One region of the Bacillus sp. AP8 genome, then DNA from elsewhere that is predicted to be linked to it. Evidence: predicted binding sites of a transcription regulator. Region 1 holds the regulator's gene; each other region holds the start of a gene.
What was found. Region 1 encodes LexA, which represses DNA repair genes until DNA is damaged. Its sites were predicted from a motif close to CGAACATATGTTCG; they were not measured.
Positions count from the first base shown of each region.

Region 2: a site for LexA is predicted at 4,221-4,234, ahead of uvrB (excinuclease ABC subunit UvrB). Genes of this name have one in related genera too.
Region 3: a site for LexA is predicted at 6,493-6,506, ahead of recA (recombinase RecA). Genes of this name have one in related genera too.

Region 1 is NZ_CAPG01000036.1:176,635-186,857, forward strand. Features, by position in the region: gene BN349_RS10070 (CcdC family protein) at 1-16, opposite strand, end outside; gene BN349_RS10075 (response regulator) at 172-531, opposite strand; gene BN349_RS10080 (cytochrome c biogenesis CcdA family protein) at 734-1,444, opposite strand; gene BN349_RS25355 (aspartyl-phosphate phosphatase Spo0E family protein) at 1,666-1,815, shown strand; gene BN349_RS10085 (prohibitin family protein) at 2,089-2,937, opposite strand; gene BN349_RS26115 (hypothetical protein) at 2,915-3,070, opposite strand; gene BN349_RS10095 (YneF family protein) at 3,619-3,834, opposite strand; gene sirA (sporulation inhibitor of replication protein SirA) at 3,920-4,372, opposite strand; gene tkt (transketolase) at 4,566-6,566, opposite strand; gene BN349_RS10110 (DUF896 domain-containing protein) at 6,761-7,000, opposite strand; gene BN349_RS10115 (YneB family resolvase-like protein) at 7,075-7,734, opposite strand; gene yneA (cell division suppressor protein YneA) at 7,779-8,087, opposite strand; gene lexA (transcriptional repressor LexA) at 8,254-8,877, shown strand; gene BN349_RS24875 (N-acetylmuramoyl-L-alanine amidase) at 8,976-9,650, opposite strand; gene BN349_RS10135 (hypothetical protein) at 9,939-10,157, shown strand.
Region 2 is NZ_CAPG01000056.1:57,990-68,212, forward strand. Features, by position in the region: gene uvrA (excinuclease ABC subunit UvrA) at 1-2,138, opposite strand, end outside; gene uvrB (excinuclease ABC subunit UvrB) at 2,146-4,122, opposite strand; gene BN349_RS14365 (CsbA family protein) at 4,646-4,888, opposite strand; gene BN349_RS14370 (sensor histidine kinase) at 4,981-6,219, opposite strand; gene BN349_RS14375 (response regulator transcription factor) at 6,230-6,901, opposite strand; gene BN349_RS14380 (TVP38/TMEM64 family protein) at 7,057-7,611, opposite strand; gene BN349_RS14385 (SDR family NAD(P)-dependent oxidoreductase) at 8,015-8,821, opposite strand; gene BN349_RS14390 (MarR family winged helix-turn-helix transcriptional regulator) at 8,845-9,270, opposite strand; gene BN349_RS14395 (SDR family NAD(P)-dependent oxidoreductase) at 9,386-10,141, opposite strand.
Region 3 is NZ_CAPG01000037.1:33,157-43,379, forward strand. Features, by position in the region: gene BN349_RS10310 (2-oxoacid:acceptor oxidoreductase subunit alpha) at 1-1,424, opposite strand, end outside; gene spoVS (stage V sporulation protein SpoVS) at 1,825-2,085, opposite strand; gene BN349_RS10320 (TIGR00282 family metallophosphoesterase) at 2,381-3,178, opposite strand; gene rny (ribonuclease Y) at 3,362-4,924, opposite strand; gene recA (recombinase RecA) at 5,330-6,376, opposite strand; gene BN349_RS10335 (competence/damage-inducible protein A) at 6,672-7,916, opposite strand; gene pgsA (CDP-diacylglycerol--glycerol-3-phosphate 3-phosphatidyltransferase) at 7,935-8,513, opposite strand; gene BN349_RS10345 (helix-turn-helix domain-containing protein) at 8,659-9,561, opposite strand; gene BN349_RS10350 (DUF3388 domain-containing protein) at 9,581-10,223, opposite strand, start outside.

The DNA of each region.
Region 1 (10,223 bases):
TTGAAATGTAAATCAAAAAGCACCAGTCCTTTAAAGGTTTAATCCTTAAACCTTTTTAAATAGTAATTGTAAATTTCAAACAATAATTTCTTATATATTATCAATTTTTCTATCATAAATCAAAAAGACTGTCTTTAGTAAACCCTTACTTAAAAGACAGTCTGAAACGAACTAATTTAGTACACGATTAATCGCCTGGATAACAATCGATTCATCAAAAGGTTTGACAATAAAATCCTTAGCTCCTGCCTCTATTGCTTCAACAACCTTTTTCTGTTGCCCCATTGCTGAACACATAATAATCTTCGCATCAGGGAATTCGGATCTAATTTCTCTAACCGCTTCAATTCCACCCATTTCTGGCATTGTTATATCCATCGTTACTAAATCCGGTTGAAATTCTTTATATAATTCAACAGCTTGCCGACCATTCTCACCTTCTCCAATAATTTCGTGGTTTGCCTTTAATAACATATTGGATAAAGTCATTCTCATGAATTTAGCATCGTCGATAATAAGTATTCTAGCCATCGTTGGACCTCCTTGCTTTTGCACAACAGGTAAAAGTATTTAATCCGAATTATCAGTAAAATATATATTATAATACAAAATATATCCTACTTTTATACTATAATCAAATATAAACATCCAATTTTCTGTAATAAATCTATTGATACTATGTGTTTATATTACTATTAATCTATAATAACAGGAAAAATCAACTAGTGATTATTTAAAATCCAGTCCAACCACCAAATAGTTGATTAACAAAAAAGGAAGATATATAACTCATCCCATTAAAGAAAAGAATCGTTCCCATTATAATCATTATATAACCACCAGCTTTTACAATCCTAACATTATGCTTTTTAATCCAATTCATTCTCCCTATAAAAAATGATAGGATAAAAAATGGTACCGCAAAGCCTAGAATATATGCAGCCATATAAATGAGAGCTGAATCTGAATTCTGAGCTGCTAAAGCTAAAACAGAAAATAAAATTGGTCCCGTACAAGGAGTCCAGCCCGCAGCAAACGCCAGTCCAATAATAACTGAACCAATATAACCACCTGGTCTATTTTTCAATTCAAATTTATGATCTTTCATAAGAAAGGTTGGTCTGATAAATCCAATAATAACAAAGCCAAAAAAAACGATTACAATCGCTCCAATTTGTCTTATCATTTCTTGATTTGATTTAAAAAATACTCCTAAAAAAGAAGTGGCATAGCCTAAGGCAATAAAGATAATTGAAAATCCTAATAAAAAGAAAAGTGTATGTAATAGACTTCTTTTTCGCAACATAACATTCTCTGATTTGATTTCCCCAACACTCATACCTGTTATATATGAAAGAAAAGCAGGATATAGCGGTAAACTACAAGGAGAGATAAAGCTTAAAAAGCCTGCACCAAATGCAAGGAATAAATTAAGATCTGCCAAACCATCACCCCATTTACTTTATATTGCCATTTTATCAAATAAAAGGTTATTAAAGGAGTGATTGATATATGAATTTTATGTGAAATTTAACATTAATACCAATTTTACACTAAGTGTTTGAATTAATTTCCATAAAAAGATATACTGTTAATGATATAATTACATATTTTTCTAGTAATATTGAACTATAATAAATTATCAGGTAGAAAGGATTATCACTTGTGTCTAAAAATGAATTACTGCAATTAATTGAAAGAAAGAGAAAGGAATTAGGAAAAATCGTTTCCCAGCACGGCTTAAATAGTGCTACTACATTACAATATAGCCAAGAACTAGATTGTTTGTTAAATAAGTATAATAATATTTATTAACATTGACATCTAGTTTTCATATACAATCTACTATACTTTCAAATAGATTCCTTACCTTTAGAGTAAAATTCTAACTAATACGAGTTTTACTCCCCTTCTAGATGTATGACGTCTATCCCATTCATTATATTCAAAACTTTTAAAATAATCAAATAACTTATGAGGTATTGTGAATCTATTTTACATATTTTTCGAATTTACTTATTATAAGTGATATTAGTAAAAAACCCATATAGTGAATACAAATCTTCACCATATGGATTTTGATTATTTTTATTTTGTTGTAGCAGCTTTTGTATCATCAATTGGAATTTGTATTAGCTGATTAGAACCTGTTGCTTTAGGCATCTGACCATCCCATTTTTCAATCCATTTATTTTGTATAACCTCAGTAGAAATAGATTTTTTAATGATTTCGTTATATTCAGCTATACCTTGTGCTTCGATTTTTTTCTTTTGTGCTTCTGCTTTAGCAATGTTTAATTCAATTTGTTTTCTTTCTAATTCTTGGGCAGCTTCTACTCTTTTGTTAATAGCAGCCTGAGTAGATTCATCAGGTTTCGGTACCCCTAAAGTTAGATCCTCCACTGTAAAACCTAAACCACTAATATCTTCTGAAAAAATCGTTTGAACAGCTACAGCCGCCTCCGCTGATTTTTCACCATACGTATCAATTACTGAATATTTTGCAATTCCTTTTCGTCCTGCATCCCAAAGTCTTGTTTTCATATAAGACTCTTCAATTTGTTCAACTGGAATTGGGCCGAATTTATTAAATACATCAACCACCTTATCCGGTTGAATAGAATAGTTGTAGGCAAAATCGATGGTTACATTTTTTCCATCTGAAGTAGCTACTTGAATATCTTTATAATTTACCGTTTGCATTCTAATCGGATAAATGGTTACTTTATCGAATAGACCAACAAGATGCCAACCTTGGCTTAAAGTATCGTTTTGTACACCACCATTAGGACTATACACTACCCCAACATAACCATTAGGGATTTTTTCAATAAATAAAGAAGTAACAGCTACTCCTATTACTAGAACAAGAGCAATAATAGTTCCTCCTAATATTTTTCGACTTTTCCCCTTTTTAATCGGTGTCACGTTTTCCATTGTCATCCTCCTCAATCTTCTTTTTTAGCTTATATGCCGTATCTCCAACACTTTTGAACGAAGGAGATAAGATTAGCCATACTCCGATACAAATAAAAATGACCACAATAATAGAACCTATAATTACTTTCATTTGCACTCCTCCCTCTTCTATTATTTTTACATTCCTTTTCCAAAAAGTCATTACTATCTAATAGATTTAAGGAATTGTTCACTTAAAAAACACTTCCAGACTGTTAATTACATGAATCAACTACAATAATGGTATATACATTTTATTAGATCTCAATATCTTTCGTGCAATGAAAAAGAATGGTTAATCATATATACGATTCACCAACGATAAAGTTTCAAAAGTTTCTTTTTATTAACTCTTCACAATCTTTGTTGTCTATGAACAAGTAAGGAGTATAGATTGAACTGACTTCTCTTCATGATGCTTACTTTCCGCGGTACGGTAAGCTTTCTTGGCGCATAGCGTAAGTAGCTAGTACTTATCCACCAACCTCTTACACAAAAACTGATTCTTCTTTATTAACACAAAAGACTACCCCTTTACTCATTTGAGCAAGAAGGTAGTCTTTTGTGAATGATTAACCATTTTAATGATGTGAAGCTTCCATTCATGTAAAATTTCAGCTTATACAAAGTATGTCAAAACCCATGGAATATGAGGGCTTATTATTTCATTTGTTTGTTCATAGCACTCATCATTTGATTAATTTTCTTTTGAGACGGTTTTTGTCCCATTTGCATCATCATCATGCGTAACATTTGTTCATTGATTGGTGGATTCTTTTTCAAATAATTCATCATGTACTTACGTGCGATGAAGAATCCGATTGCTATACCAGCTAATAAAGCTACAATAGCAACAACCCATGCTAGCCAAGTCATACGTATTTCCTCCTTCAAGTTGTCTACTATTTAGTGTACTAGACCACACGTTATTATACAATATTCCATAGGATTTTTGTAAGGATTAAATAAAATTTCTCTCTTTTATCGGCTTTAACCAGCCATAACGTTTATGTTCAATATCAATAGCAATAAAGCTATCTTCACATTTGCGCAAGCATTCGAATAAAACGGTTTCAGCATCATAGCTTCCTTCCGCTGAAATGTATAACATTCTGTTATGGATTTCAAGCTTAGCCGTACTTTTTGACCTTGATTTACTTTCATTAATTCTAACATAATATACCCCATTTTTACATTTAATAGTCTGATTGTATGATAATTGCCTGTGCATTTCTTCTTGAAGATTCTTTACAGGAATCTCCTTTGTTATATATAAAATCTGACGACCAATAATATGTGTTTGAGCACCGCTAGAATTACGATAATCTTGAAACAATCCATAAAACAAGACTTCTCTTCCTAGATATTGCCTAGCATATTGTTCTTCTATTAAATAGATTTGATAACATCTCATCGTAATCCCCCTATCATTCCTTTTACTTTAGTATATAAAGGATTGATTATGGAAATTGCTGATTCTTGTTGAAAAATCGCACTAGTTTTGTCGATGACCAAAAATTTTCACAGAATAGAGATGTTATTATATTATTCACACCACTATATAAAAAAAGATGCTCAAATCAATTGAGCATCTTCATTCATTTTTATTAAAATAATGCTTTTACTTTTGCAACAACATTCTCTGTTGTAAAGCCGTATTCAGCCATTACTTTTTCACCAGGAGCTGAAGCACCCCACTTGTCAATGCCAAGTACGTCTCCTTCAAATCCTACATATTTATGCCAACCAAATGTTGCAGCCATCTCAATACCTAATCTCTTCGTTACTGATGGAGGCAATACAGAATCTTTGTATTCCTTAGATTGCTTCTCAAAACGATCCCATGATGGCATACTTACTACTGATACATCAATACCTTCACTTGCTAACTGTTTTTGAGCTGCAATTGCTAGTGATACTTCAGAACCTGTAGCTAGGATTAGAGCATCTGCTTGTTCTTTAGTAGATGGTGAAACAACGTAAGCTCCTTTCGAAACTCCTTCATATGCTACATCAGCAGATTGAGTAATCGTTGGAAGATTTTGTCTAGTTAATACTAGTACAGTTGGAGTATCTGTAGATTCAACTGCTAACTTCCATGCAGCCGCTGTTTCATTTCCATCTGCTGGACGAATTACTGATAAATTATGCATTGCACGTAATGATGGAAGTTGTTCGATTGGCTCATGAGTAGGACCATCTTCACCAACCGCAATACTATCATGTGTAAATACATACGTCACAGGTAAATTCATTAAAGCTGATAAACGAATAGCTGGACGAACATAGTCAGAGAATACAAAGAAAGTTCCTCCGAATACTTTTAATCCTCCGTGTAATGCCATACCATTTAATGCAGCACCCATTGCAAATTCACGAACACCAAACCAGATATTTCTTCCTTGATAGTTACCTGGTAAGAAATCTCCTGCACCATTAATCATTGTTTTATTAGATCCAGCTAAGTCAGCTGATCCACCAAAGAATGAAGGTAGATTTTTCGCAATTCCATTAATTACTTCACCACTAGATGCACGTGATGCTAGGCTTTTTCCTTCTTCATAAACAGGAATATCTTTATCCCAATTAGTCGGAAGTTCATTGTTAATAGCAGCACTTAATTCATTTGCTAACTCAGGATATTGTTCTTTATATGCAGCAAATAATTCATTCCATTCCGCTTCTTTTGAAGTACCTGCCTCAACACATGTTTTTTCAAAATGTGCATAAACTTCTTCTGGTACATAGAAATCTTCTTCAAATGTCCATTTATAAGCTTCTTTTGTTAATTTTAGCTCATCAGCACCTAGTGGCATACCATGTGCGGAAGATGAACCAGCACGATTTGGAGAACCAAAACCAATAACAGTTTTAACTTCGATCATTGTTGGCTTTGTTAAATCTTGTTTTGCTGCTTCAAGAGCATTAGATAACTCTTCTATATCATTACCATCATTCACTTTAATATATTGCCATCCATACGCCTTATATCTTTCTTCAATACTTTCGCTAAATGATTGGCTTAACTCACCATCTAAAGAAATATCATTTGAATCATATAAAACAATAAGACGGCCTAATTGTAAGTGACCAGCTAATGAAGAAGCTTCAGCAGAAACACCTTCCATTAAATCTCCATCACCACAGATACTATATGTAAAATGATCTACTACTTCATAGCCTTCTTTATTATATTTAGAAGCTAAATGACGCTCAGCCATCGCCATACCTACAGCCATAGAAATACCTTGTCCTAGAGGACCCGTAGTAGCTTCTACACCTGGTGTATGCCCAAATTCAGGGTGTCCTGGAGTTTTACTTCCCCATTGACGGAATTCTTTCAAATCTTGTAGACTTACATCATACTTTGCTAGGTGTAGCAGACTGTATAATAATGCTGATCCATGTCCAGCAGATAATACAAAACGATCTCTATTGAACCATTTAGGATTTTTCGGATTGTGATTCATGTGTTTAGTCCATAAAGTATATGCCATTGGTGCGGCACCCATAGGCATTCCAGGGTGTCCTGAATTTGCTTTTTCAATCGCATCAATTGACAATGTACGGATGCTATTGATGGAAAGTTGATCTACGTTTTTCAATATTAATACTTCCTTCCATAGATAAGTTTATTCCTTCTTATATTATATTTGTTATATAAGAAAGACAATATAAAACGTGAACATATAGTGAAAAATGTAATATATTTTTATAAAAAAGACACAAATATATATGTGTACTTATGATTCTCAAAACAAAAAGGATGCATACAAAAGCACCCTTCTCCAATTAACACCTATCAATGTAGATTTTTCCTTTTTTGTTCTTGAATTCTCTTTACTCTATCAGGTGTTACATCATTACCTTCTGGATCTATAACTTTTAAATGCTCGATAGTATCTGACATTGATTTTCTAAATGTTTGTAAATATTCACTACGTAATTTTGATTGTTCTTTAGCTTCAGCAGGTGTTAATCCTGTTGTTTTAGACTTTTTAGCTAATTCATTGATTCTTGCAATTTTATCTTTTGACAGCATATAAACGCTCCTTCATTTTCAAAAAAACTTATTAATACTGTCATATTATAAGAAATTAAAATATGTATCAAGTTTTACTCCTCATGTTCAGGTAATGATTCCATATATTCCAAATATCTTCGATTAACCGTTGCTTTAGAAACTTGATAACCAAATCCTCTTAAAGTAGCTGCAATTTCAGAAAAAGTTAAACCATTTTCACGAAGACGTATGATTTCTTGAATTGGAACTATTTTCTTTTCAGGGCCTTTTGACTGATCTTGGTTTTTGATATTTTTTTGTGGTTTATAACCATTATCAACGGCTTTTTTCATACCACGGCTAATCTTCATATTATGTAATTTTCTTTGATATTCTTCTACAATCCCGACAATTTGCAAGACCATAGAATCTGACTCAGAAAATTCCATTTCCCCTTGATGGGAATGAGTATAAATCTTGACTCCTTCTTTCACTATACAATGTAATAATGCTATTTTAGCATTTCCTCTTCCTAGCCGAGTTTCATCTTGAATCAATATAGCATCTATATCATTCTCTTTTATGCAATCTAGTAATTCAAATACTCCATCACGGTTTAATTGATAGCCACTTTCTTTTTCACTAATAATTTTAACGACTTCAAACGATAATTGATGCGCTAATTGATTAAGTTCTTGTTCCTGTCTTTTTAAAGAGGTTTCTTGTGTTTCCTTTTCTGTACTTACTCGACAATATATGATAGCTCGTTTCATTCTTTACAACCTTTCAAAACTATGGCGTTAAAAATGTGCCATTGCTATTGGTTCATAGATAATTGCGTTCTATGATTTTCTTTTACTGGGATAACTAATACATCACCAGCTTTTAGCACTTCACCATTTAAATTGTTTACTTTCTCAATAATAGCAATAAATTTCGGAGTACCGATATTATTATCTTTATATTTTTCTGCAATGTTCCACAAAGTATCACCTTGAGACACTGTGATTTCTACATAGTTACTAGAGTTATCCGAACCAAATTTATATAAAGATGTAATAGAAAATAATAAAAATAGGCCAATTAAAATAAGGGAAAATGAATTTCTTACAATAAAATGTTTCATAAAATATTTCTCCTTTTCTCAACACCGAATATTTGTTCGTATTTCTTATATTTCGAATTATAATACGAACATTTGTTTTCGTCAATATATAATTCAAACATATGTTTGTATCTCTTTTTCTTCCATGTTATAATCTTCTTATAGACATTGAAGTGGGGGTGTATCGATGAGCAAATTATCTAAAAGGCAACAAGATATTCTTGATTTTATAAAAGATGAAGTAAACCAGAAAGGCTATCCACCGTCTGTACGAGAAATTGGTGAAGCAGTCGGTTTAGCTTCAAGCTCCACTGTTCACGGACATTTGGCTAGATTAGAAGCAAAAGGTTTAATAAGAAGAGATCCTACTAAACCTCGTGCAATTGAAATACTAGACTTAGAGGAAGAATCCTTAATACCAAAACGCAAGGTCGTAAATGTACCGTTAATTGGTAAGGTAACGGCAGGACAACCTATTACTGCTATTGAGAATGTTGAGGAATATTTTCCTTTACCAGAACATCTAGCTGGTTACGATCAACAAGTATTTATGCTAGAGATATCAGGAGATAGTATGATAGAAGCTGGCATACATGACGGAGATTACGTTATTGTCCGACAACAAAGTACAGCTCTAAATGGTGAAATTGTTGTTGCGATGACTGAAGAGGATGAAGCAACGGTTAAACGATTCTTTAAGGAAAGAAATTATTTCCGCTTACAACCTGAAAACTCTTCGTTAGAACCAATTATCTTAGAAAAAGTATCAATTTTAGGAAAAGTCATCGGTTTATACCGAGAAATTCATTAAGTACAATATAAAAAAGATTCAAAAGTTAGCATTAAGGCTAAACATTTGAATCTTTTTTATTGTATTTAAATTTAGTCGTAACAATAATAAGAGTAAACTTATTTTAATTTATTTCCTTGAATTAATCCTCGATATAAAGCTACATAGATTAATGCAATAGCATCGTCTAGCGATAATTCCCCTTTTACTAATTTTTCTCTATGGGCAGGACTAATTGCTAAATCACCATGTACGTCTTTATTTTCAAAACTTTGTAAAACCATAGCAGTTGAGTTAATCATTGTGGCATTACTCGGTTGGTACACGTGAACATCCTCCTTCTCCTTGCTATTAGAGTTAGAATTTGAGAACAATTTTTTGAAATCAATCCAAGTTACATTCGAACCGCTTCTCATAATCTTTGGACAATTTTTCCCACTCCAATAATTATGCTGAACAACATTTTCAATTGAAATATTTTCATCTCTCATTATTATCTTCGTTAATGCTGCTGCATTTTGCACTGCTTTTTGATAATTCCCATCGCTATTTACACAAATTTCTATATGAATCGATTCCTTATTACCTTTCGTTGTACCCGCCGCCCAACACATCCAAGTATGCTCAAATGACTGTATCGCTTCTTTATCATCAACTTGCCAATGCCATGATGCTTCTCTAATATTGCCATTTGCTTGCAAACGTGCATGTGCATCAGCATTAGCTCCATTACTTGTATTATCCGTTTCATGTATTGTGATATATTTTTTATATTTCCTTTCCCATACGTAAATCTTTCAGCAACTGAATCAGATACCAAATACTTACGAGTACTCACCATACAATCACCTCAAGGTAATCTATGTTAAGTTCTATCAAATGGCTTGTACTATATCCTATTGATTAAAAAAAGGCTTCTTTTTACTCCTACTATCCCCCCATGTTGGAAAGAGCTATTTTAAAGTGGAATAAAATGAGAAGAATTCTTAATTATTCAAAGAATGTTCACCACTATAAAAGAATCTATTGAAAAATGGAATTATACTATAATTATGAATTTGTTTTATAAGGAGTTCTTAATTATGACAACATGCACAATGCACCGTATTTTAAAGTACAAAACACGAAAAGGTAAATTAATGGATTTAGCCAAAAAAAGTAAAGAGAAACAATTAATAAACACTTGGATTGAACCGTGTGATGATGAAGATTGTAAATGCAAAGATAAAGTTTTTAAAGAATACGCAATGCCTGATGGTTCACTTCAAATTGAAAAAACATGTCTAAATGAAACAAATTAGTATAAAGCCCTTCTTAACCGAGAAGGGCTTTATACTTTTTACAGATAAGCTAATTAATCGTTAGAA
Region 2 (10,223 bases), on a different contig from region 1:
AATACATCTCTTATATCATCAAAAACACTGGTGTACGTAGCTGGATTCGATCTTGGCGTTCTTCCTATTGGTGATTGATCAATATCTATAACTTTATCTAAATGATCAACACCCTTGATTTCCTTAAACTGTCCTGGTTTCGCTTTTGCTTTATGCAATTTCTGCGCTAATGATTTATGAAGAATTTCATTAACAAGCGTACTTTTTCCTGAACCAGATACGCCAGTAACAGCAATAAATGTGCCTAAAGGGAATTTTACATTCACATTTTTCAAATTATTTTCTTTTGCACCTTTAATTTCAATAAAACGTCCATCTGACTTTCTTCGTTCATCAGGAAGCGGAATAAACTTTTTACCAGATAAATATTGTCCAGTTAAAGAATTCTCATCATTCATGACATATTCTGGAGTTCCTTCAGAAATGATTGTTCCACCATGAATACCAGCTCCTGGGCCAACATCGATTAAATAATCGGCTGCTAACATCGTATCTTCGTCATGCTCCACGACTATCAACGTATTTCCAATGTCACGCATATTCTTCAACGTACTAATTAATCGGTCATTGTCTCGTTGATGTAACCCGATTGAGGGTTCATCTAAAATGTAAAGTACGCCTGTTAATCGAGAACCAATTTGAGTAGCTAATCGAATTCGTTGTGCTTCTCCACCTGAAAGCGTTCCAGCCGCTCTGCTCAAAGTTAAATACTCCAAGCCAACATTTGCAAGGAACCCTAATCTTTCTTTTATTTCTCTAAGAATCAAGTTCGCAATTTGCATTTCTTTCTCAGTTAAATCTAGATTATCAAACCATTTATATGCATCTTCAATAGAAAGTGAGGTAATTTTCCCGATATGATCTCCATTAATCAATACAGAAAGAGCTTCTTTCTTTAAGCGATACCCCTTACAAGTAGGACAAGAATGCTCACCCATATATTTTTCCATTTGTTCTCGAACATAATCTGAAGAAGTTTCTTTGTAACGTCGCTCTACGTTTCGAATAACTCCTTCAAATTCGATATGATTTTCTCTAACTTGACCGAATTCATTTTCATAACGGAAATAAATTTTTTCTTTCCCTGATCCGTACAAAATCTTATCCATTAGTGAAGGCGGAATATCTTTAACGGGCATATCCATATCAATACCATAATGATCCGCTACTGCCTGAAGTAAAGTTGGATAATACTGTGAGCTTGTTGGCTCCCATGGTGCAATCGCATGTTCTCGTAAACTTACGTTTTTATTTGGGATGACTAAATCAAGATCTACCTCTAACTTTGATCCTAAACCATCACAATCTGGACAAGCTCCAAATGGACTATTAAAGGAAAACATTCTCGGCTCTAGATCTTCGATAGAAAACCCACATAATGGGCAAGCATGATGTTCGCTAAAAAGCAACTCTTCCTGACCAATTATCTCAATAATGACCTTACCTTCACCTAACTTTAACGCACTTTCTAATGAATCGGATAATCGCGCTTCAATTCCTTCTTTTAATACAATACGGTCAATAATGACTTCAATGTCATGCTTTTTATTTTTTTCAAGTTCAATATCGTCTCCAATATCATAGATTTCTCCATCTACTCGAACACGAACATAACCTTGTTTCTTGATATCTTCCAAAACCTTTGCATGTGTTCCTTTTCTTCCAGATACAACTGGAGCCAATACTTGCAGTCTTGTTTTTTCTGGATATTCAACAATTCGATCTACCATTTGTTCGATTGTTTGAGAAGAAATCTCTATATTATGATTTGGACATGTCGGTCTACCGACACGAGCATATAAAAGACGTAAATAATCATAAATTTCTGTTACAGTCCCTACTGTTGAACGAGGATTACGGCTGGTTGTTTTTTGATCAATCGAAATAGCTGGTGATAACCCTTCAATCGTATCTACGTCTGGTTTATCCATTTGCCCTAAAAACTGCCGAGCATAAGCAGATAATGATTCCACATATCGTCGTTGGCCTTCTGCATATATCGTATCAAAAGCAAGAGATGACTTACCTGATCCAGATAATCCCGTTAATACAACCAATTTATCTCTTGGAATTGTGACATCAATATTTTTTAAGTTATGGACCCTTGCTCCTTTTATTTCTATTTTATCCATTGCCATTTTCTTGTCATCCTTCCAGTTTCAACTCTAATATTAAATCACGCAGCTCAGCAGCTCGCTCGAAATTCAATGCTTTGGCTGCTTCCTTCATTTCTTTTTCCATATTTGTGATTACTTTTTCACGTTCTTTTTTACTTAATTTATCTAATCTAATAGCTGGTTCATTGCTTTCTTGCTCATCAACCGTCTGTGTAGCCTTAATAACATCTCGTATATCTTTTTGAATCGTTGTAGGTGTGATTCCATGCTTTTCATTATATGCTTCCTGAATCATACGACGTCGTTTCGTTTCACTGATTGCGAGCTCCATTGAATTGGTAATCTTATCAGCATACATAATGACATGACCATGTTCATTTCTGGCTGCCCTACCAATCGTTTGAATTAACGATCGTTCCGAACGTAAGAATCCTTCTTTATCAGCATCTAAAATGGCAATCAACGAAACTTCTGGAATATCTAAACCTTCTCTCAGTAGATTAATTCCTACTAAAACATCATATTTTCCTAAGCGAAGTTCACGAATAATTTCAATTCGTTCCAATGTCTTCACTTCTGAATGTAAATATTGCACCTTAATACCAATTTCTTTTAAATAATCCGTTAAATCCTCAGACATTTTCTTCGTTAATGTTGTAATAAGAACGCGTTCATTCCGTTTCACGCGATCTTGAATCTCTCCAATCAAATCATCAATTTGACCTTGAATTGGTCGAATATCTATCGTTGGATCAAGCAATCCTGTAGGTCGAATAATCTGTTCAATCATTTCCGGACAATGCTCTAATTCATATGGGCCAGGTGTAGCTGATACAAAAATAGCCTGACCTACCTTTTCCTCAAACTCATCAAATCGTAATGGTCGATTATCCATAGCTGACGGAAGACGGAAACCGTGGTCAACAAGAACTTGTTTACGCGCTTGGTCACCATTAAACATACCTCTGATTTGGGGCAGCGTAACATGGGACTCATCAATAACAAGTAAAAAGTCTTTTGGAAAGTAATCCAATAATGTATATGGTGTTGAACCAGGTGGTCTTAATGTCAAATGTCTTGAATAGTTTTCAATTCCAGAACAGAAGCCCATTTCTCTCATCATTTCTAAATCATAGCGAGTACGTTGCTCAATCCGTTGAGCTTCTAATAATTTACCCTGTTCTTTAAATACAACAAGCTGTTCTTCTAACTCTTTCTCAATATTTTCAATAGCTACCTTCATCTTTTCTTCACGAGTAACGAAGTGAGATGCTGGGAATATAGCTACGTGTTCACGTTCTCCAAGTACTTCTCCTGTTAGTGCGTCTACTTCGCGAATCCGATCAATTTCATCACCAAAAAATTCAATTCTAATACAGTGCTCATCTCGAGACGCTGGAAATATTTCTACAACATCACCACGTACTCGAAATGTACCACGCTTAAAATCGATATCATTCCTTGCATATTGAACATCTACAAGCTTATGTAATAGTTTATTTCTTTCTATCTCCATCCCAGTTCGTAAGGAAACGACTAGCTCTCGATATTCTTCTGGAGACCCTAAACCATAAATACAAGATACGCTGGCAATAATGATGACATCATTCCGTTCAAATAAAGAAGATGTAGCAGAGTGACGTAGTTTATCAATTTCATCATTGATGCTTGCATCTTTTTCTATAAATGTGTCTGTTTGAGGGACATATGCTTCTGGCTGATAATAATCATAATAACTGACAAAGTATTCCACTGCGTTATTTGGGAAAAACTCCTTAAATTCACTATACAATTGCCCAGCTAATGTTTTATTATGCGCAATAACTAACGTTGGTTTATTTACTTCTTTAATAACATTTGAAACAGTGAACGTTTTCCCTGTTCCTGTTGCTCCTAACAAAGTTTGAAGTTTCTTTCCAGATTGTATTTCTTTTACTAACGTTTGGATAGCTTGAGGCTGATCTCCTTGTGGAGAATATTTTGAAACTAATTGAAATTCATTCATGAAAACGGGCCTCCTACTTTGTATTCCTATTTATCTTTGACGAACAAAATAATATATAGACATTCTACCACAAACAACTAAAGTCTAACCATCAAAAGCGAACATTTATTCGATAAAAGTAATTAGAAGAATGCTAAAGTTCCATTTTCTAGTTCATAGCATCAGTAGGGAATCTCATTTCATCCGCACTACTTATTCAAAAGTTCTAGAAAGCAGCTTTTACTTAAACAAGGGTCCGTTGATTCCTATTATCAATTTCAACCTTACACGAGCATTTTTAACCTTACAAACCAAAAAGAGGATGTTCCAAAAGCTATGCTTTTATAGGACACCCTCTTGCATTATAATCTTATGTTTATGTTCATTTTTTAAGTGAAATCCGAGAGACTCACGCGGAAAGAGCAGATTAATGCCCCACTTTAACAATACTCTCTTAAAAAGAGGCAAGAACAGTAAAAATACGTTACAAAGTCATAAAAATTATGGATTTAAAGCGAAAAGGGATCTTAAAAGAGATTAATCATCACTTTTGAGACAGCCCCTGACGTGTATTATGTTTAATAAAGCGAATGGATAACCATAGACCAAACGTTAAAGAAATGGCATCAAGAATAATGAATGTCCATGTATCTGTATAACCTGCATATGCAGATGCGGCAATTAAAGCTACCGAAAGTGACAAACCGACGAAGTGATTATAAGTGACTCTTGTGAAAACATAGACTAACAAAGCTGGTAATGTCATAGCAGCTAGAATCCAAGTCATCTCTTCATCTCCTTACTTCCATAAAAAGTATATTATTTAAACATTGTAGCATAACTACATTTTGTTTTGCTTACATCATACGCTACTATTGGTTATTTTGGAAATGTTATTCTAAAAATCGTACCTTTCCCTTCTTCACTATTCACTTTAATTTTCCCTTGATGCTGTTCTACAATCCATTTCGCGATAGACAACCCCAACCCTGTACCTTCTGGCACCGAGCGAGATTTTTCACCTTGGAAAAAGCGATCGAAGACATAAGGTATATCCTTTTTGCTTATACCTATTCCATTATCTGCAACCGATAACTCAACACCATTATTCACTTTTCTACAAATAACATTAATTTCCCCATGTTCTGTTGTGAACTTTAAGGCATTATCTAAAAGTATAACAACAAGCTGATGGATTCTTTCAATATCTCCGAACATCTCAATTGGCTCATCACATTTGATAATAATTTTTTTCTCCTGTAATTCCGCTAGCTCTTTATAAGGTGCAATTACTTCTTGTATCGCCTCATTGAGTCGAAACTTTTCTTTCTTTATATCTAATCTATTCGTATCGGTCCGTGCTAATAACAATAAGTTACTAACTAGCTTTGATAATCTTCTCGTTTCTTTCGAAATAACGGATATATCAACAGCCTTTGCTTCAATCGTATCCTTTGGAGAACGCAGTAAGAGGTCCGCTCGCGACTGTATAACAGCTAATGGTGTACGAAGCTCATGAGAAGCGTCGGAAACAAATTGTTTCTGTTTAGTCAAGGCTTCATTAATTGGAACAAGCGCCACTCCTGCTAAATAAAAGCCAGCTACAATAGCCAAAATGCCTCCTACCATCGTACCTAATGCTAAAAGCGCTCCTACCCGCTGCAACATTTCCTGTTCTGAATTTACATTACGCAATAACTGTACGGTAAAATCTCCATAATCAGTTGAGAATTTGGCTGAGATACTACGAAAATAATAGCCATGTGAACTTTTTTCTTCAATTTCATGCTGACGGATAGGTCGAAAATCTTTTGGATTAGAAGAGAACAGAAAGCCTTCGTCGTCTATTTGCACTAACTTTTTCTTATCGTCCCAAATTAATACCTGTACACGAGGATCTTGAATAAAAGTAGGCTTTGTGATACTTGCTTCCAAAGGTATATATTGATTCTCTACTAGAGTTTCATACTGATGAAGCAAATCTTTTAAATCATCATCAGAATCACTATACAATAGTACTTGCATATAAGAATATACAGACGCAGCTATCGCCCCGATGATTAGTATCAAAATAATAGAATTTTGCATCGCTAGTCTAATACGCGTCTTTTCAAACATTCGACTACTCCTATTCCTTTTTAAGCATATAGCCTATTCCACGAACTGTCTTAATATCTTTGTCATATCCAAACGGTTCAAGCTTCTTCCTTAGATGATGTGTAAATACTTCTACAACACCTATTGTTGTATCTGAATCATAACCCCAAATACGGTCATATATCTGTTCTCTTGTCAGAATAGATCCTACGTTTCCAATGAAAAACTCAAGTAAATCATATTGCTTTAACGTTAACTTAACAGGCTCTCCATCAATTAATATATCATTTTCTTTTCCTCGTAATTCGATTCCTTTATAACGAATTGTCTGGTCATTAGTGAAATTCCCACTTCTTCTTAATAAAGCTCGAACTCTTGCGACCAATTCTGGCGCTTGAAATGGTTTGACTAAATAATCATCTGCACCAATATCCAAGCCCTTTACTCGATCCTCTAAGGAATCCCGAGCCGTCAGAAACATCACAGGTGTTTCGATATTTTCTCTACGTAATTTTCTTAAAATTTCAAAGCCATCCATACCTGGTAGCATAACATCTAATATAATTGCATCATAAATATTTTGTTGAGCAAGAAAATAGCCATCCTCACCATTTGAAGCGATATCGACTGTAAAGCTCTTTTCTAAAATACCTTTTATCGAATGTAATAGCGATTCATGATCTTCTACTACTAATATTTTCATTATCCGTAACCCCTAATTTTAGATTTACATTAAAAATTATATCGTATTTTTTAGCAGATTGTAAAAAAGGTAGAAAGCAAATAATAAGAATATTAAGAACGAATGATAACATAATGGAAGTAGTTGTGAGTGCTTGCAATGAAAAACATATGCTTCTAGCTCTTAAGTAAAACATATTTTTTTCTTACATATAGGATTACAAGTACAACCAAAGAAGTAATCACTAGAATCAACTGAGCCTTCCATCCTAAATTCAACACTTGGCTGACAGCAAAGGCTTCTATAAATAAGGCTGGTATTTTTCCGATAGTGCTGGCAATAGAATAGCTTACAATCCCCATACCACTACTTGCACCAGCTAAAGTAACCAATCCTGAAGGTGCAAATGGGAATAGTCTTAAAGCAAGTATCAAAAGAAAGGCTTCAATTCCCTTTGCTTCCTGCAGCCGTAAAATAAATTTATTTCGACTTATAACTGAAAGCTTATCAACACCTTTACGATATAGATAAAAACTAACAATAGCTCCAATTGCCTCTCCAGCAATTGAGATATATAAACCTTGCTCAAATCCAAAAAAGGCAATATTGGCAGCCGTAACGAAAACACTCGGTAGAACTCCCACAATACTCACTAATATACTAATAATGATACTAATCCAAACAGCCCATTCTGGATGCTCAACAAATATTCCAATCAAAGATTGCTCCATTGCACTCTCCTAATAGTTTCAAAGTAAGCTCATTTTTACCGCTAATGAAAGAAGTAAGAATGATTATAGAACAAGTTTTTTAAATTCATATTAAAAGGCAGTTTTCGCAAACTTTGTTGACTATGAACAAGTTGAGAATATAGACTGAGTTGCATTCCGCTCCAGGTTGCTCGCTTTCCGCGGGGCGGGCAGTGAACTTCCCCGGCACATAGTGTCTATGAGGTCTCACCTGTCCCGCTGCTCCCGCAGGAGTCTCGCACCTTACGCTCTACCCGGCCTTTTTATGCTATTTTTATCCAATAAACTCATATAAAAACAACAATCTTTTAGAAAACAGCCTATTAAAAAACCCCGTTTTAAGTTATTTTAACCTAAAACGGGGCTTTAAAATAAAAGAATTCTCTTATTTTTGAACTTGTTTCATAAAGTTGCTGAAATCTGCAATACTTGGGTTAGCCATATAGTGGCCACCTTCAACTTGAATCGTTTGTCCAGTAATGAATTTTGATTCGTCAGAGGCTAAAAAGACAACTGTATGTCCAATATCCTCTGCTTCTCCATGATAAGGAAGAGCGTTGAACTTTTCAAAAATCGCTAATACTTCAGCTGGCATGTTCTGTTTAGCGGCAGGAGTTAAAATTAACCCTGGTGCCACTGCATTTACACGGATTTTATCTTTTCCATATTGTGCTGCGATATATTTTGTTAAATTCACTACAGCTGCCTTTGATGCACCGTAAGCAGATCTTATGGAATCTCCTGCAAATGCTGCCATTGAAGCAGTATTAATAATGGATCCACCACCTGCTTTAATCATATGCGGAATGGCAAAACGACAACCTAATAAAACACTTTTGGCATTAACATTCATTAGACGATCCCACTCATCCAAATCAATATTAACGGCATCTAAATCTTTTTGTAGATTTGTTAATCCAACATTATTATATAAAACGTTAATTGTACCGTATTCTGCTACAGTAAATTCAACTGCTTCTTTAATAGAATCTTCTTTAGAAGCATCTAAAAAGATACCAACTGCTTCTCCACCAAGACTTTTAATGTTTTCAGCCGCTTCTTTTGCACCTTCAACATTAAAATCTGCTAGAACAACCTTAGCACCTTCTTTAGCTAAAAGTTGTGCAGTAGACAAACCTATCCCTGAAGCTGCACCTGTTACAAGTGCTACTTTATTTTGAACGCGTCCCATCTTCTCTCCCCCTAATACAACCTTTATACATCCATGTTGTTAACAAGCTTCTCGTAAATCGCTAAAAATCGCTTTAGCTCATCTTCACTTAAAACTTGAAATAACTCAGCATGTAAGGCATGTCCCTTTGTTTCAGATTCCTGTAATACTTGTCTACCTTTATCGGTGATTTTCATTATTACTGAACGACGGTCATTTTGATCGTATATACGTTCAGCAAGTTCTTGAACAATTAATTTATTTGCAATATTTGTTAATGCCCCTGGTGTATAGCCTAATGTATGAGCTAATTCCGTTTGCTTTTGTGGACCTTTATGTTTAAGTTCCGCCAATACAAGTATTGGTGAAATCCCTAAATTATGGTTCGTAGCCTTCGTCCACTTAAATATCGCTTGATTGTTATATTGCTGCATGATTCTAATTAATTTCAGTGTGTCTGTTCCTTCCACTATTTCCACCCCAAAGAAAAAACCATCCCATTTATTTAATCGTATGAATATCTTTACTGCTAGTTAACAGCCTATAACCGAAGGGAAATAAGTTCCTGACGATTATAAATAGAAATTATCGTAATTTAATTGCTCCACCATCAACCATGATAGTTTGACCAGTAATATAGTCAGAGTCTTCACTACCTAAGAATACAGCTACACGTCCTAGATCACTTTCAAGTTCTCCAAGTCTTCTTAAAGGAATTCTTGAAAGCATTGCATTGTAATCTTCTGGTGCTGCTTGAGCCCATTGTTGAATACCAGGTGAGTTTGCAATTGGAGAAATAATATTTACATTAATACCGTAAGGTCCAAATTCATCTGCCGCTACACGCGAGATACCACGAATGGCTTCTTTTGCTGCTGCATAAGATGCTTGTTTTGGATTACCATTAATACCTGCTCCAGATGCAAAGTTAATGATTTTACCTTTTGTTTCTTTTAAGTAAGGTAATGCTGCTTGCATGAAATAGAAAGTTGGATAGAAACCTGTATTAAATGACAAGTCTAGCATTTCTTGAGTTGTTTCTTCGAAAGGTGCTTGTTTAGAAGCGTGTGCATTGTTAATTAGAATATCTAGTTTACCTAATTTTGCTACTACTTCGTCTACAATTCCTTTTAATTTATTATGTTCCATAAGGTTTGCTTGTATAAAAATCGATTCCGGTGAATGCGCTTGCAATTCTTTAATTGTTTGTTCACCAGCTTCAGCATTTACGTCAATGATGGCTACTTTTGCTCCTTCTTTAACATAAGCCATAGCCATACCTTTACCAATTCCGCCTGCTCCACCAGTAATAATTGCTACTTTATCTTGTAATCTTTTCATTTTAACATCCCCCTCATGCATGTAGTTTATCACTATATATTTTAATAATAAAATATATTGCTCAAACATTATTAAAATAGTG
Region 3 (10,223 bases), on a different contig from region 1:
AAGTCTGCTTCTTCATGTTTTGCATATTTATGAACCGGATTAGGAAATGAAATGTTTTTAATCTTTCTCATTCTCTTATCCATTTGAGCAACACGATTTGTTGCTGCTTCAGAAGGTTTACCAGTTTCATCATGCTCTACACCTGTAACATGATGGATTCCATTTAACATACCAGGAATGACCCTAGGTGAAACTCCATCTTCTGTTACTTCATAGCGTTTAAAATATCCGTCCACTTCTGGTAATTCACCTTGTACAAGTTTACCACGACGAATCTCTACTTTATTTATATCTAAAGGCTGTACAGTTTGTTTCCCTAACGATAACTGTAAATCAGACAAAACAATAACAGGTACTTGATATTCCTCAGCTAAATTAAATGCTTCAGCCGTATCATAAAAAGCTTCCTCTACTGTACTTGGAGCCATAACAATCTTAGGAATTTCACCATGTGTTCCATATATCATTGCCATTAAATCCGATTGCTCTTGCTTTGTAGGAAGACCAGTAGAAGGGCCTCCACGTTGTGTATCAACGATAACAAGTGGTGTTTCTGTTATTCCAGACAATCCGATTGCTTCCATCTTTAAGGATAATCCTGGGCCTGCAGACGCTGTAATTGTTCTCACACCTGCATAGTTAGCTCCTATTGCCATAGTTACGGCTGCAATTTCATCTTCTGTTTGAATAACAGTACCACCAACTGCCGGTAGTTTTTTGATTAAATACTCCATAATTTCTGAAGCTGGAGTAATCGGGTAAGCTGCCATAAAACGGCAACCACCAGCTAGAGCTCCTAGAGCAATAGCATCATTACCAATCATAAATAGGCGTTGTTTTCCATCGCCTTTTTCCAATTGTAATGAACCTACATTTTGACCTAGCTCATTTACCATATATTCATAGCCTGCTTGAATAGCATCTAAGTTCTTTTTAACTACTTGTTCTCCCTTACGACCAAAGATTTCTTCTACAACTTCTTCAAAAATAGAAATATCTAAACCTAATATTGCGGAAGAAGCACCGATCGCTACCATATTCTTCATTAATGATGTACCTAATTCAGTAGCTATTTCAGAAAACGGAACACTATACATCACAGCCTTAGAATCTTCAGGGCACTGTGGCTTTATTTTAGAATCTGCAATAATGATCCCTTTTTCATGCAGTTCTTTGTAATTCAATTCAATTGTTTCTTGGTCAAAGGCGACAAGAATATCTAAGTCATCTGATACAGAACGAGTTTGTACAGTGCTTACACGGATTTTGTTATTTGTGTGTCCACCCTTTATTCGTGAAGAAAAATGGCGATATCCATATAAATAATATCCTAAACGATTTAAAGCTATACAAAAAATTTCTCCTGTACTTTCAATACCTTCACCTTGCTGCCCTCCAACTTTCCACGAAAGTTGATTGATCATTACTTACACCCCTTTAGTCACACTATAAATGGAAACTTATCTTGGATTATCTAGTACTCTCTCAATAAACTAGAATACAATTTTTTTATAATATTAAGACATTTCGAAGCGATCCTACAGCGAGATGTACTAAACGACTTTAATTCTAGCCTTAACAATGAAAAAATGCAAGCCTCTCAACACATTAAATACAGAAAACAGAAAGAATTTTTCAATAATTCGTATGATTTGATTGATAAACCCATTATATCTTGAACAAAGGAGATTATACTTTGAGAAAGGTTGTCCCAAAAGCCTTCACTAACATCGGTTATCCTTTTTAAAACATGATTTTCTACAAAATAAAGAGGCTTACCAAAAGTTTTACTTTTAGATTGCCTCTTCTTTACATTCTCTCTGTTTAACGTGGTTCCACTATAAGCTTTATAGCAGTTCTTTCTTCGCCATCAATCATTATGTCTGTAAAAGCAGGAATACATATCAAGTCCACTCCACTAGGTGCCACAAATCCTCTTGCAATTGCTACTGCCTTAACGGCCTGATTTAACGCCCCTGCTCCGATTGCCTGAATCTCAGCGGCTCCTCTTTCACGTAGGACACCCGCAAGTGCGCCTGCTACAGAATTGGGATTAGATTTTGCTGAAACCTTTAATATTTCCATTCCTAGCTCCTCCTTGTGTATTTCCTTCTCCATCGTCTTACGATGATGTGACAAATATATTACTTCCATTGCTACTATATTCAACATTTGTCCTAGTTATTACAAATTTATATAAGAGGTTTTCTTTCCTTAGGACAGTTTTCAACTAATCGTAACACAGCTGTTTGTTTCTAGGAGAAGAAAATCCTAATCTCCTAAGTAATTAACCATAGATATATCAGGTTAGCCTATACCCAAAAAAGAGCATCCCCTAAAATAGGAAGATACTCTCTCAACTAATATGATATTTTAGCGCTTATTCAAAAAATGGATGGTCTTCATTAATAATCAACGGCTGAATTTTCTTAGCTACTCCACTTTTTTCATCAATATCAATAAGTACTGCACTTAACTGTGCTCGCCCATCTTTAGGCACAGTAAAACGCGCAGGCATACTGTTTAAGAACTTTTGAATAATCGGCTCCCTAGTCATTCCTAAAATCCCATCATAAGGACCTGTCATACCAACGTCAGTCATATAAGCTGTTCCCTTCGGTAAGATACGATAGTCAGCTGTTTGAACATGTGTATGCGTACCAATTACAGCAGAAACCTTCCCATCTAAAAACCAAGCTAGAGCTTGTTTTTCACTTGTTGCTTCAGCATGAAAGTCTACAAATATGATTGGTGTTACTTTTCTAGCCTCTTCTACTAACTGCTCCGCTTTAACAAACGGACAATCTAATGGCGGCATAAAAGTTCTTCCTTGCAAATTGATAACAGCAACTTGAAGAGCATTCCATCTTATATAAGTAATTCCTGTCCCTGGTGCTCCTTCTGGAAAATTAGCTGGTCTTACTAAATTATTCGCATCCTCAATAAATTCAAAAATCTCTTTATGATCCCAAGCATGATTACCTAGTGTTACTGCATTTGCTCCAGAGCTTAAAAACTGACGATAAATTTTTTCTGTAATTCCTCTTCCAGCTGCTGCATTTTCACCATTTATTATCACGATATGTGGTTTATATTTGTCTTTTAGTTTTGGTAAATATTCTTCCACCATATCTCTACCTGGAGAACCTACAACATCTCCAACAAATAGTAATTTCATTTTATAACCCTTTCTACTTTCAAAAAATACGTTCTTTTAGACTTTGAAAATTATAGCATATAATATTGTTTCATTTAAACAATTAGTCAAAACAAACATTTACTTACTACTTTATTATACCCAAATAAGAAAGAAGAGGGACCCTAAAAGTATGTCTTTTAGGATTCCCTCTTCTATTACACTCTATTTTGCATATTCTACAGCTCGAGTTTCTCGAATAACAGTTACCTTAATATGTCCAGGGTAATCTAATTCTTTTTCAATACGCTTACGTATATCTCTCGCTAAACGATGAGCCTCTAAATCATCAATTTGTTCTGGTTTAACCATAATACGAACTTCACGGCCAGCCTGAATCGCAAATGATTTTTCAACACCATCATATGACTCTGAAATTTCTTCAAGTTTCTCTAAACGACGAATATAATTTTCAAGAGTTTCACTTCTTGCTCCAGGTCTTGCTGCAGATAAAGCATCCGCTGCTGCTACTAGAACTGCAATTATCGATGTTGGTTCTGTATCACCGTGATGCGAAGCAATACTGTTAATGACAACAGGATTTTCCTTATACTTAGTGGCAAGTTCAACACCAATTTCAACATGGCTTCCTTCCACTTCATGGTCAATAGCTTTACCAATATCGTGAAGCAAACCAGCTCTTCTAGCAAGCATTTCATCTTCACCTAATTCAGCAGCAAGTAATCCTGATAAGAAGGCAACTTCCATAGAATGTTTTAGAACATTTTGTCCATAACTTGTTCGGAATTTCAAACGTCCAAGAATCTTAATTAAGTCTGGATGTAATCCATGAACCCCAACTTCAAAAGTTGTTTGTTCTCCAATTTCACGGATATGCTCATCAACTTCTCTTCTCGCTTTATCCACCATTTCTTCAATACGTGCCGGATGGATACGACCATCTTGTACTAATTTCTCAAGTGCTAATCTTGCTGTTTCACGTCTGATTGGATCAAATCCAGATAAAATAACTGCTTCAGGTGTATCATCTATGATTAAATCAATACCTGTAAGCGTTTCAAGTGTTCTTATATTACGGCCTTCGCGGCCAATAATACGTCCCTTCATTTCATCATTTGGCAGAGTAACAACAGATACTGTTGTTTCAGCTACATGATCAGCCGCACATCTTTGGATAGCAAGTGAAAGAATTTCTTTTGCTTTCTTATCAGAATCTTCTTTCGCACGGTTTTCATTTTCTTTAATCATAATAGCAATATCATGTGATAGTTCCTTTTCAACACGATCCAGAATAATGGCTTTTGCTTCTTCTCTTGTTAAGCTAGAAATTCGTTCAAGCTCTGTTTGTTGCAGACGAACCATATCGTCCACTTTGCTTTCCTTCTCTTCAATATGCTGTTGTTTTTGGTTAAGAGAATAATCTCTTTTCTCTAAAGCGGATTCACGTTTATCAAGAGTATCGCTTTTTCGATCAAGATTCTCTTCTTTTTGCAATAATCGATTTTCTTGTTTTTGTAATTCAGATCTTCGTTCACGAATGTCACTTTCAGCATCAGTTCGAAGTTTATGGATTTCATCCTTGGCTTCAATAAGGGCTTCTTTTTTAAGAGCTTCACTTTCTCTAATGCCATCTTCAATGATACGTTCTGCTTCATTCTTTGCCCCTGCTATTTTGTTTTCAGATAATTTCTTGAATACAAAATAACTAACAACTGCACCGACGAACAGAGCAAGCAAAATGGAGATGATAATAATAATTAGATCCATCTTTTCACCTCCTCTTGCTATGAAATTATTTTTAATCATGTCATGTCGGCATGTACATTGTTACTTTTCTTCAATATACAGCACATAGGCTTTTTTTTTTACAAATGTTAAATTTAAAAACATGTAAAATATACATATTAATTGTATAGGTGCAAATTTGGGTTGTCAAGGGGTTGTACCTTTGGGCGCCTATGAATTTTCAGACATTGGTACCATTCAGCCCATACATGTTAACGTACAGTCCTTTTCCAGCTATAGGAAACCACATATTTAAATGACCATAACCTATATTCAACTTTCACAAAGTCAGTATACAACTCCTAATCCTAATATATTATGGTGAAATACCCTTAAAAAGATAAAAAGACTTAGCATTCTAAAGAGTGCTAAGTCTTTTTATATTGCTTATTCTTCTAGAAAATCCATTTCTTCCTGAGCCGAATCTTCTTCTGGAGCAACATGTTCTCCATCTAACTGATAGTGATCACGTATTTTCTTCATAATTTCTGTACGAATAGCATCGTTTTCTTTTAAGAAAAGTTTAGCATTTTCTCTACCTTGACCTAAACGTTCATCATTATAAGAATACCATGCCCCACTCTTAAGGATAATATCAAGATCAGAAGCCATATCAACAATTTCTCCTTCACGAGATATTCCTTCTCCATACATAATATCCACTTCTGCTACACGGAATGGTGGCGCAACTTTATTCTTTACAACTTTAATTTTAGTTTTATTCCCTACAATGTCATTGCCTTGTTTCAATTGCTCTGCACGACGTACTTCTAAACGGACCGTTGAATAGAATTTCAACGCTCGTCCTCCTGGTGTTGTTTCAGGATTTCCAAACATAACTCCTACTTTTTCACGGATTTGGTTGATGAAAATAGCAATTGTATTTGATTTATTAATAGCTCCAGATAACTTACGTAGTGCTTGAGACATTAAACGTGCTTGTAAGCCTACATGAGAATCTCCCATATCTCCTTCAATTTCTGCTTTAGGAACTAAAGCAGCAACTGAGTCAATTACAATAATATCAATTGCACCGCTTCGTACAAGTGCTTCAGCAATTTCTAAAGCTTGCTCTCCAGTATCCGGTTGTGATAACAATAATTCATCAATATTCACACCCAACTTTTGAGCATAAACTGGATCTAAAGCATGCTCAGCATCAATAAAAGCTGCTTGTCCACCAGATGCTTGTACTTCAGCTATCGCATGTAATGCTACAGTTGTTTTACCTGAACTTTCAGGACCATACACTTCAATAATACGACCTCTTGGATATCCACCAACCCCAAGCGCTACATCTAAAGCTAACGAACCACTAGGAACTGCAGAAATTCTGCGGTCAGATTGTTCTCCTAGTTTCATAATGGAACCTTTACCGAATTGTTTTTCAATTTGTTTCAAAGCCATTTCTAAGGCTGCTTGACGATCACTCACTAGAGTTCCCCCTTTTAAATACATGCTAATATCTATTCATTAAAGCGTACTGCTTCTTTGTTTGTTAATAACTATATTTACTATATACTTTTTTCTTTCGTTTGACAAGTAAAAAGCGAACATTTATTCGCTTAATTTCATTGTTAATTTTTCTCTAAAACTTTCATTTTACTTATGTAAATTTTTTTTAATCACAATTCGTTAAGAAAATACCTTTATAAAAAAATAGAAGGTATCTATCAAATATAACGTAAATTGATAAACACCTTCTATTTTAAAATGATATCTAAAACTTCTATTCATGACTTTGTAAGCTTTGTAGAATAATATGACAGCCATTTTTAAAACTTATTACTCTATTAACCTGTCTGCTTCTCTGTAGTTGTAGCTTAACTACTTTTGTAGTAAATTTCGAACTAGACAAGCCAATATAAACAGTGCCCACTGGTTTACCTTCAAGTGGTTCTGGTCCTGCAACACCAGTAAAGCTAATTCCAATATCAGTACCTAGTAAAGAACGTACTTGTTCAGCCATTTCTTTTGCACATTGTTCACTCACTGCGCCATATTTTTCAATCGTTTCTTTGTTTACTTTTAAGACATTTATTTTTGCCTCATTACTATAGCTAACAATTCCACCTTTAAATATTTGGCTCGCACCTGATATTGTCGTTAATTCCTCTTGAAACATACCACCTGTTAAACTTTCTGCACTAGCAATTGTAAGACCTTTAGAAGTTAACAGCTTCACAACTTCTTTCATTAAAGACGTATCATCTTTTCCATAACAAAATTGCCCAACTCGTTGATTAATCTTTTCTTCTACTTCATCAATCATTCTATCAGCCTCATCAACTGAAGAGTGTTTAGCTGTTATTCTTAACGTAACTTCTCCATCAGAAGCTAAGGGAGCAATTGTAGGGTTAGATTGTTCATCTAATAAATCTTCAACAACTGTTTCCAAATATGCTTCACCAATACCAAAAAATCGAAGAACTCGAGAATGAATTCTTTCAATCGTATTCATTTTATCTACTAATGCAGGAATCCCATATGTCGAAAACATCGGTTCCATTTCAGACGGTGGTCCAGGTAAAAGCATATATGTATGACTAGGAGATGAGTATATCATTCCAGGGGCCATTCCGTGATCATTCACTAAAACATGAGAACCGTCCAAAACAAGCGCTTGCTTTTTATTGTTCTCCGTAACAGGTCTTCCCGTTTTTGCAAAATAAGCAGAGATGCTAGCTAACGCATGCTCATCCATAACTAACTGAGTATTTAAATGAGCTGCAATCGCTTCTTTTGTTAAATCATCTTTTGTTGGTCCGAGTCCGCCAGTAAAGATAACAATCTGAGAACGCTTCTCTGCTATTTCAATTGCACTCTTTAAGCGAGACGAATTATCGCCAACTACTGTATGAAAAAAAACATTTACCCCTATTTCGGCAAGCTGTCTAGAAATGTAACGAGCATTACTATTCACGATTTGTCCAAGTAATAGCTCAGAGCCGACAGCAATAATCTCTGCATTCATCTAAAAACTCCCCCGTGTTTATTTAGAATTTTTAAATACATCTTTATTAATAGCGAAGTATTCCCAACCAGACCATATGGTAAAGAACATAGAAACCCATAATGCAATTGTTGCAAATGGAATAGAGATTAATTCAAATGGTAAGTTATGCAGAAGTAAAGCAGATACGGCTATGATTTGGGTCCAAGTTTTAATTTTCCCTAACATATTTGCAGCTACAACTTCACCTGTTCCTGCAAGAATTAATCGTAATCCTGTAACTGCAAATTCACGGCTTATAATGACAATAACAATCCATGATGCAGCAAGCTGTAACTCTACTAACACAATTAAAGCTGATGATACTAATAATTTATCCGCTAACGGATCTAAAAACTTTCCAAGATTTGTAACAAGATTATACTTCCTAGCATAATGCCCATCGATCCAATCAGTTACTGAAGCAACGATGAAAATCAATGCACCAACTAAATGTTCAATAGGAAGATACTCACTACCAATTTTTAAATCTCCCCAATGAAAGTCAACCAGCATAAAAATTAGAAATACTGGGATTAAACATATTCTCGATACCGTTATTTTATTAGGTAAATTCAAAACAAAAACCTCCAGATGAAAAACTTCTTTAATATATACTATATTCTATGTTACCCAAAATGAAAAGACGAAGAACCCGGCTATGCCGAGCTCTTGATTGAAGACTAAAAGGTAAGAACTTTCTAGTCTTCATTATTAACTAAAATTACTCTGTTTTTGAAAAGTTAATGGTAATATTTTGATTAACTCTTTCAGTAGGAGAAATGGCATAAGTTAATTGCTCATCATTAATATATATAGTCGTTCCTGCTGTATTACCAATTACTAGCTCTGCCTTTGTTTCATTTGTTAAGTCAATTTCTTGATTATCATTTTGTTTCATTAGACCTTGAAACATAGATTTACCATTAGCGTTCTTAACATTTACCCAAGTATCAGCACTAGCAACTAACTTTAATTTAAATACATCTGTATCTTTTAATTCATACGTAGAAAATTTACCGGAAGAATTAACTACTGATACAGTTTGTTTAACATCATTATTTTGCTCTTTATCTTGATCATTCTCTTGATCTTGATCATTCTTGTCGCCATTATCTTGAGCCTTATCTTTGTCTTTTGATGCTTCACCATCTTTTAAAGGAGAATTTTTTTCTGATTCAACGGTAATCTGGTCACTTCCAGTATCAGACTTTTTCTCTCCATCTGTTTGTATATTTTTAGAAACAAGCACCCAAATTAAAACTGCCGCTCCGATAACGAAAACAGCTACTAATATTTTCGGTAAAAGATCTAGTACTTTAGATTGAGTAGGAGAGATAGTTCTCTTTGACTGCACTCTTGATAGTTGCTCTGGTAACTCATCTTCTCTAACTGCTGGAACATCACTCTTAAATTGTTCAAAAATTTCCTCTGGCTCAATTCCAACAGCCTCAGCATACTGCTTAATAAAGGCACGCACATAAAATTTACCTGGCATCATTGCGTAATCGCCTTTTTCTATACCAATTAAATATCTTTTTTGAATTTTCGTTAATTGCTGTAAATCATCTAAACTAAGACCTTTCTCTTCACGTGCAGCTTTTAACGTTTTTCCTAATTCCGTCATTTATAACACCTTCTATACTTTAGAAATCAAAGGAGCCAAAATCTGATCCCCCAAATAAATCATTTTGATGTACAACTTCATATGTAATTTCTTCTTCTGGATTATTTCTTAACTCGATAATATAATCAAAGTCATCCATCGTATATTCTGAATTTCTCACAAATGCATCAGGATGTTCGATCACTTTAACTGAATTAAGTCTCATAATTTCTCTAACAAGTTGCCAATGCTTTTCATTAGCCGATCTTGTAGAAACAATTCCGTCTATAATAAATAGATTGTTTTCATTATATTCATCTTCTATAAGCTGGCTTCTAATTGTTTGCTTCAATAGCGTTGAAGAAACAAATAACCATCGTTTATTGGCACAAACACTTGCTGCTACAATAGATTCTGTTTTTCCAACTCGAGGCATACCACGAATCCCAATCATCTTATGTCCATCTTGTTTAAATAATTCAGCCATAAAATCGACTAATAATCCTAATTCACTTCTAACAAAGCGAAAAGTTTTTTTGTCGTCAGCGTCTCGTTGAATATATTGTCCATGCCTAACAGCTAATCGATCTAACATCTTAGGCTCACGAATCTTAATTACTTTTATCGTATCCATCGTAGATAGTATTGATTCTAAACGTTCAATATTTTTACTGTCATTAGCC